Regions from separate parts of the Pseudomonas lijiangensis genome, predicted to be linked through region 1. Evidence: riboswitches for the same ligand, from Rfam matches in the RefSeq annotation. Region 1 holds a riboswitch; each other region holds the start of a gene.

Region 1 (3,231 bases):
CGCTCGGCAATGGCCCGATAGACCGCGGCCCGCTCCTGGGGACTGAACGCCTGATCGGTCATGGTGTGAACAGCGCCGCAACCGCCTGAGGATTGGAAGGGAAATAGAAGTGCACGTAGGAAGCCGTCAGGCGCCCATCGCGATACACCGCCTCCGCGCCTCGTCCGCCATTGGGGCTGACGCCACGGGCAATGGGCTGTAACTCGGTGCTGGTCAGGGAATGGTGATACGTGTGCCCGCGCAACGAGCCTTCAGGCAGTTCGACCACTTGCAGGGCCAGGGCCGCCAGACGTTTTTGCATGACCGCCTCGCCACTGAGCAGACCCACCAACTCGGCACGCTGCCCTTCGACATCGGTCAAGGCGTCGAGCAGGTACAGCATGCCGCCGCATTCGGCCAGTATCGGCTTGCCTGCCAGATGATGGGCATGAATCGCCTCCAGCATCGGCGTGTTTTCAGCCAGCGCTGCATGATGAAGCTCGGGATAACCGCCCGGCAGGTACAGGCTGTCAGCCTCGGGCAAGTGGCTATCGCGGATCGGCGAGAAAAACGACAGCTCCGCACCCATGGCCCGCAGCAGATCCAGGCTTGCCCCGTAGGCAAAGGCAAAGGCCTCGTCACGGGCGATGGCGATACGCACACCGGCCAGCAGAGGTTCGGCAGGCACCGGGTCAGGCGCATTGAAGGTCACGGCAGGCGGCAAGAGCACGTCGCAGGTGCTGGCCAGCGCATCGGCGGCAGCGTCCAGGCGCAGGTCCAGATCGTTGAGTTCACTGGCCTGCACCAAGCCCAGATGACGGCTCGGCAATTCGATACCGGTTTCACGAGAGAGCGCGCCATACCAGCGCAGGCCTTCCGTCAGGCTGCCTTCGAGCAACTGCGCATGACGTACGGTGCCGACCCGGTTGGCCAGCACTCCGGCGAACGGCAGGTCCGGCTGATAACGCGCCAACCCCAGGGCCAGCGCTCCGAAAGTCTGGGCCATGGCCGTGCCATCGATCACACCCAGCACCGGAACGCCGAAGTGGCGGGCCAGATCGGCACTCGATGGCGTACCGTCGAACAGCCCCATGACGCCCTCGATCAGGATCAGGTCCGCCTCGGCGGCGGCTTCCCACAGCAGGCGTCGGCTTTCATCGGCGCCCACCATCCACAGATCCAGCTGGTAAACCGGCGCGCCGCTGGCCCGCTCCAGAATCATCGGGTCCAGAAAATCAGGCCCGCACTTGAACACCCGGACCTTGCGGCCCTGGTTACGGTGCAGGCGTGCCAGCGCAGCGGTGACCGTGGTCTTGCCCTGCCCGGAGGCGGGCGCGGCAATCAATACTGCCGGGCAATGACGCGGCGCTCTCATACAGGGTTACTCACAACTCGATGCCTTTTTGCGCACGGATTCCGGCCTGGAACGCATGCTTGACCACGCCGATCTCGGAAACGGTATCGGACAGGTCGATCAATTCGGGTTTGGCGCCACGGCCGGTCACCACCACATGCTGCATCGGTGGCCGGGCCTGCAAGTCGCTCAGTACTTGCTCCAGATCCAGATAGCCATGCTTGAGGGCGATATTCAGCTCATCGAGGATCACCAGACCGATGCCGGGGTCACGGAGCATTTCACGGGACACTTCCCAGGCGGCTTCGGCGGCGGCGATATCACGCTGGCGGTCCTGGGTTTCCCAGGTGAACCCCTCGCCCATCACGTGGTAACGCACCTGCTCGGGGAAACGCCGGAAGAACAGCTCTTCACCGGTGCTGTTGCGGCCCTTGATGAACTGCACCACGCCACACTGCATGTCGTGGCCCATGGCCCGGGCGAGCATGCCGAATGCCGAGCTGCTCTTGCCCTTGCCATTACCGGTCAGCACCAGCAGCAGGCCACACTCGTTGGGAGCGCTGGCAATGCGCTCGTCCATTACCGCCTTCTTGCGCTGCATGCGCGCCAGATGACGTTCGTCACGTTCGGGGGATTCGTTCATCTCAGCTCTCCGCTTGAGGGCACGCGAAAGCAGACGGAAGGACAGCATCAGGCAGCACGGCAAAGCCCTGCGCAGAGCATCGCCCGCCGTGATGCTGTTGAGTGGATCAGGCCGGTCTCCGGGCTCATGAGCAGGCATCTGCCTGATCTGCGCGCCTTCCCGTGTCCTGGGACACAGTGGCATCGAGCGCAGTCTTGACTCATTTACCGTTGCGGGGGCAGCGCCGGGATCGGAGTTGTAGTGCGTCCTCACCGGCTTCCCTGTTTCACTCTGCCAATCGAGGATTGCAAAGCACCTGAAACAAGCGGCGAAGGGTAGAGGGTTGGGCTGGGAGCGTCAATCGACACAAGAGGATTGAACCTCGACAGTTCAGGTCCCTCCTATCTTTATCTGGCCACTGACCGTTATGGAGATCGGCATGTTCACACTCAGACCCCGGCTTGCCTTGCTGCTTCTGGTTGCAGGAGGCCTCACAGCCTGCGGCGAGTCTTCGACACTGCAAGTCTCGGATGGCACCGGCCCTTCGCCCAGACTGCCCGAACCGAACAAGACCCTGATCCCCACCGTCAACATCGCCCCTGCCGTAGGTTGGGAAAAGAATGCAAAACCGGTTGCCGCACCCGGCACCCAGGTCGCCGCCTTTGCCGAAGGGCTGGATCACCCGCGCTGGCTGTACGTGCTGCCCAATGGCGACGTGCTGGTCGCGGAAACCAATTCACCGCCCAAACCTGACGACGCCAAAGGCGTGCGCGGCTGGGTCATGGAAAAAGTCATGGGCCGCGCCGGAGCCGGTGTGCCCAGCGCCAACCGCATCACCCTGCTGCGCGACAAGGACCACGACGGCGTGGCCGAAACCCGCACGGTCTTCCTGCAAAACCTCAATTCGCCGTTCGGCATGACCCTGGTGGGCAACAAGCTCTACGTGGCCGATACCGACCGCCTGATCAGTTTCCCTTATGAAACCGGCCAGACCTCCATCAGCGCCCAGGCCACCAAAGTCGTCGACTTGCCTGGCGGGACGCTGAATCACCACTGGACCAAGAACGTGATTGCCAGCAAGGACGGCAGCAAGCTGTACGTGACGGTCGGTTCCAACAGCAACGTTGGCGAAAACGGCATGGATCAGGAAGAAGGTCGCGCCGCGATCTGGGAAGTGGACGCTGCCACCGGCCAGCACCGGATTTTCGCATCGGGCCTGCGCAACCCCAATGGCATGGACTGGGAGCCCAATACCGGCAAGTTGTGGACTGCCGTC
Region 2 (3,231 bases), 1.8 Mb from region 1:
CCCAGGTCGGCAATGCTGTCGTCGGGTACGAAACCGCCCGGCTGGGTTCTCAGTAAATGCATGAATCAGCCGGCAGTCGCAGCATTGAGCTTCGCTTCCAGAGCAACATAAACTTCACGCTCTAGCTCATCGTAGAGTTGTTTTTCCAACGCTACAGCATCCAGCTCCTGGCCGATCAATACCAAGTGGGTGGCACGTTCTTCATCAGCCTTCCATGCACGATCAAAGTGCTTGTCGAAACGGGTCCCTACACCCTGAATCAAGAGACGCATCGGTTTACCGGGGATGGCGGCAAAACCCTTGACCCGCAGGATACCGTGCTGGACCACCATACGGTTCAGCACGTTCATGAGAAAAGCCTCTTCGGCTGGGGGCAGCTTGATAGAGATCGAATCAAAAACATCATGATCGTGGTCGTCATGATCCTCATCGTCGTGATGGTCATGGTGAGTCTTGCGACCGTCGATATGCAGCTCCGACTCGGCCCCCACGCCCAGCAGTACATTGATTGGCAGACGACCATTGCTGGCCTCGATGACCTTGACCGCGGGCGGCAGCTCTTCGGCGACTTCGGCGCGTACAGCAGCCAGACCTTCGGCGTCGATCATGTCGGCCTTGTTCAGAATCACCAGATCGGCACTGGCCAACTGGTCAGCGAACAGTTCATGCAGCGGGGATTCGTGGTCCAGGTTCGGATCGAGTTTGCGCTGGGCATCCACCTGATCCGGGAAGGCGGCAAAAGTACCGGCTGCAACGGCCGGGCTGTCTACCACCGTGATAACGGCATCGACGGTGCAGGCATTGCGGATTTCCGGCCACTGGAACGCCTGGACCAGAGGTTTCGGCAGTGCCAGGCCCGAGGTTTCAATGAGGATATGGTCCAGATCAGCGCGACGCGCCACCAGTTCACGCATCACCGGGAAGAACTCTTCCTGCACCGTGCAGCACAGGCAGCCGTTGGCCAGCTCATAGACGCGACCGTTGGCTTCTTCTTCGGTACAGCCGATGGTGCACTGCTTGAGGATTTCGCCGTCGATTCCCAGCTCGCCGAACTCATTGACGATCACTGCGATGCGACGCCCTTCGGCGTTATCGAGCATGTGCCGCAACAGGGTGGTCTTGCCCGAGCCCAGGAAGCCGGTAACGATGGTGACGGGAAGTTTGGCCAGTGTTTTCATCGGATGCCCTTTGGCAATACGGCGGGCAAGCAGGACGAGAACCGTGCGCTGCGCACGGATCGATTCGCCACCGGATCACCCCGCCCGGTTGTAGTGAGAATTCGTGGGCCTGTGGCCCGGTTCGAGGCAGGTCTCCTGGCTTACGGCGGCGTGTCGGCAGGACAGGCATTCATCGCGCCTTCCCGCTCGCGCAGTGGCCATGCAATGAAATCACCGTTTACAGTTGCGGGGGCAGCTGCGGCTTGGACCGCATTCCCGTCTTAGCCCGACCTTTTGCACAAGGTCGAGAACCTCAAGTGCGCAAGGCTACGCAGAGGTCGAAGGCAGGTCAATCGTTCAGATTGACGTTCACGGGCCGCCATGCTCTCCTACACGACTTGTTACGGGTGCCCCTCACGGGGTGAAACGGGAAACCGGTGCGCTCATTTGTCCATGAGTCAGTCCGGTGCTGCCCCCGCAACGGTAAGCGAGAGAGGATCAGAACCACTGTGCCACGGCATGGGAAGGTGATCCTGAAGGCGTCGAGGCACAATATCGACACCCCTCGCGAGCCCGGAGACCGGCCCGATACTGACTCAATGACACACCCGCGGTGGGCGGGCGCAGTTGAAGCCTTCTGACGTCCGTCAGCAGGTTCCTGTGCGCATGCCTGCCTGTCGAAACCAGAGGGAAGCGCCATGTCCACCATCAGCAGCAGCCAGTCGAACACCACCACGTCCACCCAGGCCCAGCGCCTGACAGCCGCCATCAGCGCTGCGATTCTTGGCGCCTGCCTGGTGTACTTCGCCGGTTTCTCGCACATCGCCGCCGTTCACAACGCTGCTCACGACACCCGCCACAGCGCCGCCTTCCCTTGCCATTGAGACCTGACGCCATGTTCAAGCGAATCATTCAGACGGCAGGTTTCAGCGGTCTGCTAGCGGCATTGCTGCTGACCCTGCTGCAAAGCTTCTGGGTCTCGCCCCTGATTCTTCAGGCCGAAACCTTCGAAAAGGCACCCGCCGAGCACGTGCATGAACATGACCACGCCGATGCTTCCGCCGCAGGGCACAGCCACGACGAAGAAGCCTGGGAGCCGGAAGACGGCTGGCAGCGCATTCTCTCCACGACCGGCGGCAATCTGGTGGTCGCGGTGGGTTTTGCCTTGATGCTGGTGGCGCTCTACACGCTGCGCGCACCGGGCCGCACCTCTCAGGGCGCATTATGGGGGCTGGCCGGTTTTGCGGTCTTCGTCCTGGCGCCGACACTGGGCCTGCCGCCTGAACTGCCGGGTACTGCGGCTGCCGACCTGAACCTGCGCCAGTACTGGTGGATCGGAACGGCGGCCTCCACGGCTGCCGGTCTGGCCTTGATCGCCTTCGGCCAGAACGGGCTGCTCAAGGTGCTGGGCGCGGCCATTGTGGTTGTGCCGCATCTGATTGGCGCGCCACAGCCATTGACTCATGAGAGCCTGGCTCCCGAAGCGCTGGAATCGCAGTTCATCCTGGCTTCGCTGCTGACCAATGCGTTGTTCTGGGTCGCTCTGGGCCTGATCAGCGCCTGGCTGTTCCGTCGCAGCAATGCCGACCTGCACGCCTGATCACGGCACCGGGCAATCCGGCCCTGCCCTTGTGGCAGGCCTGGGTTGCCAGCGCGGCTGCCCGGCCGCGAGCCTGCTGGAGCTCATCGAAAGCAGCCTGAAAGCCCATGGCCTGGAAATCGGCGCCATCACTGCCCTCGCCTCCATCGACCTCAAGCAGGACGAACCGGGCTTGCTGGAATTGGCCGAACAACTGTCCGTGCCGCTGATCTTCTTCAGCGCGTCGCAAATGGCAGAATACGAACCGCAACTGACCCACCGCTCGCCAACGGCCTTCCAGCACACGGGCTGCCACGGGGTTGCCGAAAGCGCAGCGCTGGCACTGGCCAGCCAATTGGGCAAAAGCCCGGCAACACTGGTGATCGCACGCCAGAAGAACGCCCGGGCAACCTTTGCCTTGGCGAGCCGTGTCGATAATACGCGGCTCATTAATACCGTTTGATTCAGGAGATTTCATTGACCGTCTTTTTCATC
Region 3 (3,231 bases), 2.1 Mb from region 1:
ACTTTCTACTCGCTATGAGTACGCCGCAACCGGATGCGGCTGCCGTTGAGGTGCAGGTACATGGCCGAGCGGGCCGCATCCACATTGCCTTCGGCAATCGCGTTGTAGATCTGCCGATGCTCGGCGTTGATCCCGGCCAGGTAGGCGCTGCGATCACTTTGCCCGGTGTAGGCGGAATTCATGCGGGTGCGCGGAATCAGCTTGGTGCCCAGGTGTTTCATGATGTCGATCAGGTAGGCATTGCCCGAAGCCTTGGCGATCTTGAGGTGAAACTGGAAGTCGGCATTGATGGTAGTCCCGGACTTTTCCGGGCCTTCAAGCAGCGCATCGAAAGCCCGCTTGAGTTCCAGCAAGGCTTCAGGACTGCGACGCTGCGCAGCCAGCCCGGCCGCTTCGACTTCAAGGCTGATGCGAAACTCCAGCAGATTGAGCACGTCGGACAGGGTCGCGATGGTCGCCGGCCCGACCGAAAAGCCTTCAGGTGGCGGCATGTCCAACACAAAGGTCCCTACCCCGTGGCGCGTTTCCACCAACCCTGCCGCCTGCATCCGCGACAGGGCATCGCGCACCACCGTTCGGCTGACGCCTTCGGCTTCCATGATGTGGATCTCGGAAGGCAGCTTCTCGCCACGCTGCAGCACGCCATCGCGCATGCGCTGGGCGAAACGGTCGACCAGGGTTTCAGCCAGACGGCGATGGTTTTTCTGCGAGGAAACGACGTTGTCCGACATTGCAGCCTCAATTCGATCTAATGCCGCAGTATAGGCTGCGATCACGACACAAAACACACCATGACTACGGTTATACTCAGCAACCCGACACGGACCCGATCAGCCCGCCCATGGAACACCCTTCTTCCCCGACAGGTCGTCGCTCCAGCCTGACCCAGCAACTGGTCGCCGAGTTCTCGCGCAAGATCCGCGAAGGCGAGATCAAGAGCGGTGAAAAGCTGCCCACCGAGCAGGTCATCATCCGGGAAACCGGTGTCAGCCGCACCGTGGTTCGCGAAGCCATGTCGCGTCTTCAGGCCGAGGGGCTGGTAGAAACCCGTCACGGCATCGGAACCTTCGTGGTCGATGCTTCGCGCCCGCGGGACTTCCAGATTCCGGAAGCCATCTCCGGCAGCCCTCCCGATGCCGCGGCCATCATCGAGTTGCGCCTGAGCCTGGAACCGGAATCCGCCGCCCTCGCCGCACAACGGCGCACGCCGGAGCAACTCGAAGCCATCCGACAGGCGCTGGACGAGCTGCATCGCTGCGACCAGAACGAAACCGATACGACCCAGGCCGACTTCGAGTTTCATCGCTGCATCGTGCAGTGCACCGCCAACAGTTTCTTTACCGATGTCATGACGCAACTGGGCAACAGCATTCTGCCTCGCGCACGGGTCGGCTTCGGCAATGTGCCGTCGACTCGGCTCATGGATGACCCGCAGATCCAGCAGCGCGAACAGGAGCAGATCTACTCGGCCATCGCCCATCAGGATCGCGATGCGGCCAGGGCGGCGATGCGCCTGCACCTGATCAACTGCCTGCAGCGCTTTCGCGCAAAGGATTAGCCACTAAGAAGGCTTATCGTTTACCATCGCGCCCCGTCGGTTTCCGAGAGGAACTAACAGGGAATTCGAGGGCTGCGCATCTGTGCAGACTCAAACGAAACTGCCCCCGCAACTGTAGGCATCGAGCCAGCTCCATGACAGCCACTGGTGATTTTCCGGGAAGGCTGGAGTCAAGGTGATGACATGCCAGTCAGGAGACCTGCCGACCTGCACGTTAACTGACCGGCGGGGTGTCCGGGAAGGACATCCGCGCGCCGGTTCATGGCTGCCTTGCCCTGCCTTTTGTGCAGTGCCGAGGGATGTGTTTCCTGTCTGTACATTGCGCCTTGCACGTACGAAACGGAGATCGCATTACATGTCACTGCCTCGCCTTGCGGCACTCATCGCCGGTTTGAGCCTGTCCACCCCGAGCCTCGCTGCTCCCACACAGTACCCGCTGACCGTCGAGAACTGTGGCCTGAAGCTGACCTTCGAGCACGCGCCACGCAGGGCTGTGACCATCGGCCAGTCCGGCACTGAAATGCTCTACGAACTGGGCCTGGGCGACAGACTGGTGGGCACTTCGCTGTGGTTCAACGATGTGCTGCCACGTTTCAAGGCACAGAACGACAAGGTCGAGCGCCTGGCGGACAACGACCCGAGTTTCGAGGCCGTCATCGGCAAGCGCCCGGAACTGGTGCCCGTCCAGCTTGAATGGATGGTGGGTGCCCAGGGCGTGGTCGGCACACGCCAGCAGTTTCATGATTTGAAGATCCCGACCTACATCATGCCGTCCGACTGCGAAGGCAAGGACAATCTGGTAGGCGCTGATGGCACACGCCTTGAGCCCTTCCGCATCGACACCATCTACAAGAGCATCGAACAGCTCGCCCAGATATTCGACGTGCAGGATCGCGGGCAACAACTGGTTGCAGAGCTGCGCAATCGCCTGGCCCACGCGGTCGCCAACGTCAAACAGAACAAGGAACGGGATGTGTCCGCGGTGTTCTGGTTCTCCAGCGCAGATATCAACATTGATCCTTACGTTGCAGGCCGCAAGGGCATCCCGGACTTCATGCTCAATAACCTGGGCATGCGCAATATCGTCGAATCCGACGAAGAATGGCCGACCGTGGGCTGGGAAACCATCGCCAAGGCCAATCCGGACATTCTGGTGATCGCGCGCATGGACCGCCGTCGTTTTCCGGCCGACGACTACCGCAGGAAACTCGAATTCCTCAAGTCCGACCCGGTGACCCGCAACATGGACGCGGTCAAGCATGACCGTATCGTGATCATCGATGCCGATGCCATGCAGGCCAGTATCCGGCTGTTTACCGGTATCGAAGAACTGGCCGAAGCCGCCAATCGCTACAACGCCGCCCAATGAAACTGACCACTGCGCTCGGCCACATGCTCTGGGTGACAGCCGTTCTGCTGCTGGCCATCGTGGCGGGTGCAGCCATCGGCGAAACCACCATCAGCATGCCTGTGGTCTTCCAGGTACTGGCAAACAAGCTCTGGGCAGCAGGGTACGTGCTCGACCCTATCGACGAAGGCATCGTCTGGAACTATCGCCTGACCCGCTCCATCGTGGCTGCGGCCTGTGGCGCAGGGCTGGCGATTTCCGGGGTCGTGCTGCAATCGCTGCTGCGCAACCCGCTGGCCGATCCGTATTTGCTGGGCATCTCCGC

What was found. A riboswitch is a leader RNA that binds a small molecule or an ion and turns the genes downstream of it on or off. The one in region 1 is predicted to bind cobalamin.
Region 2: another riboswitch for cobalamin. It lies ahead of KQP88_RS10815 (CbtB domain-containing protein); the one in region 1 lies ahead of cobO (cob(I)yrinic acid a,c-diamide adenosyltransferase).
Region 3: another riboswitch for cobalamin. It lies ahead of KQP88_RS09765 (ABC transporter substrate-binding protein); the one in region 1 lies ahead of cobO (cob(I)yrinic acid a,c-diamide adenosyltransferase).

The regions. Positions count from the first base shown of each region.
Region 1 is NZ_CP076668.1:4,317,116-4,320,346, forward strand. It holds gene bluB (5,6-dimethylbenzimidazole synthase) at 1-62, opposite strand, end outside; gene KQP88_RS17945 (cobyrinate a,c-diamide synthase) at 59-1,354, opposite strand; gene cobO (cob(I)yrinic acid a,c-diamide adenosyltransferase) at 1,365-1,976, opposite strand; cobalamin riboswitch at 2,069-2,290, opposite strand; gene KQP88_RS17955 (PQQ-dependent sugar dehydrogenase) at 2,395-3,231, shown strand, end outside.
Region 2 is NZ_CP076668.1:2,477,904-2,481,134, reverse strand. It holds gene cobN (cobaltochelatase subunit CobN) at 1-62, opposite strand, end outside; gene cobW (cobalamin biosynthesis protein CobW) at 66-1,178, opposite strand; cobalamin riboswitch at 1,287-1,488, opposite strand; cobalamin riboswitch at 1,546-1,760, shown strand; gene KQP88_RS10815 (CbtB domain-containing protein) at 1,856-2,041, shown strand; gene KQP88_RS10810 (CbtA family protein) at 2,053-2,757, shown strand; gene KQP88_RS10805 (cobalamin biosynthesis protein) at 2,738-3,199, shown strand; gene cobM (precorrin-4 C(11)-methyltransferase) at 3,214-3,231, shown strand, end outside.
Region 3 is NZ_CP076668.1:2,232,073-2,235,303, reverse strand. It holds gene KQP88_RS09775 (FadR/GntR family transcriptional regulator) at 6-731, opposite strand; gene KQP88_RS09770 (FadR/GntR family transcriptional regulator) at 842-1,558, shown strand; cobalamin riboswitch at 1,579-1,780, shown strand; gene KQP88_RS09765 (ABC transporter substrate-binding protein) at 1,914-2,927, shown strand; gene KQP88_RS09760 (FecCD family ABC transporter permease) at 2,924-3,231, shown strand, end outside.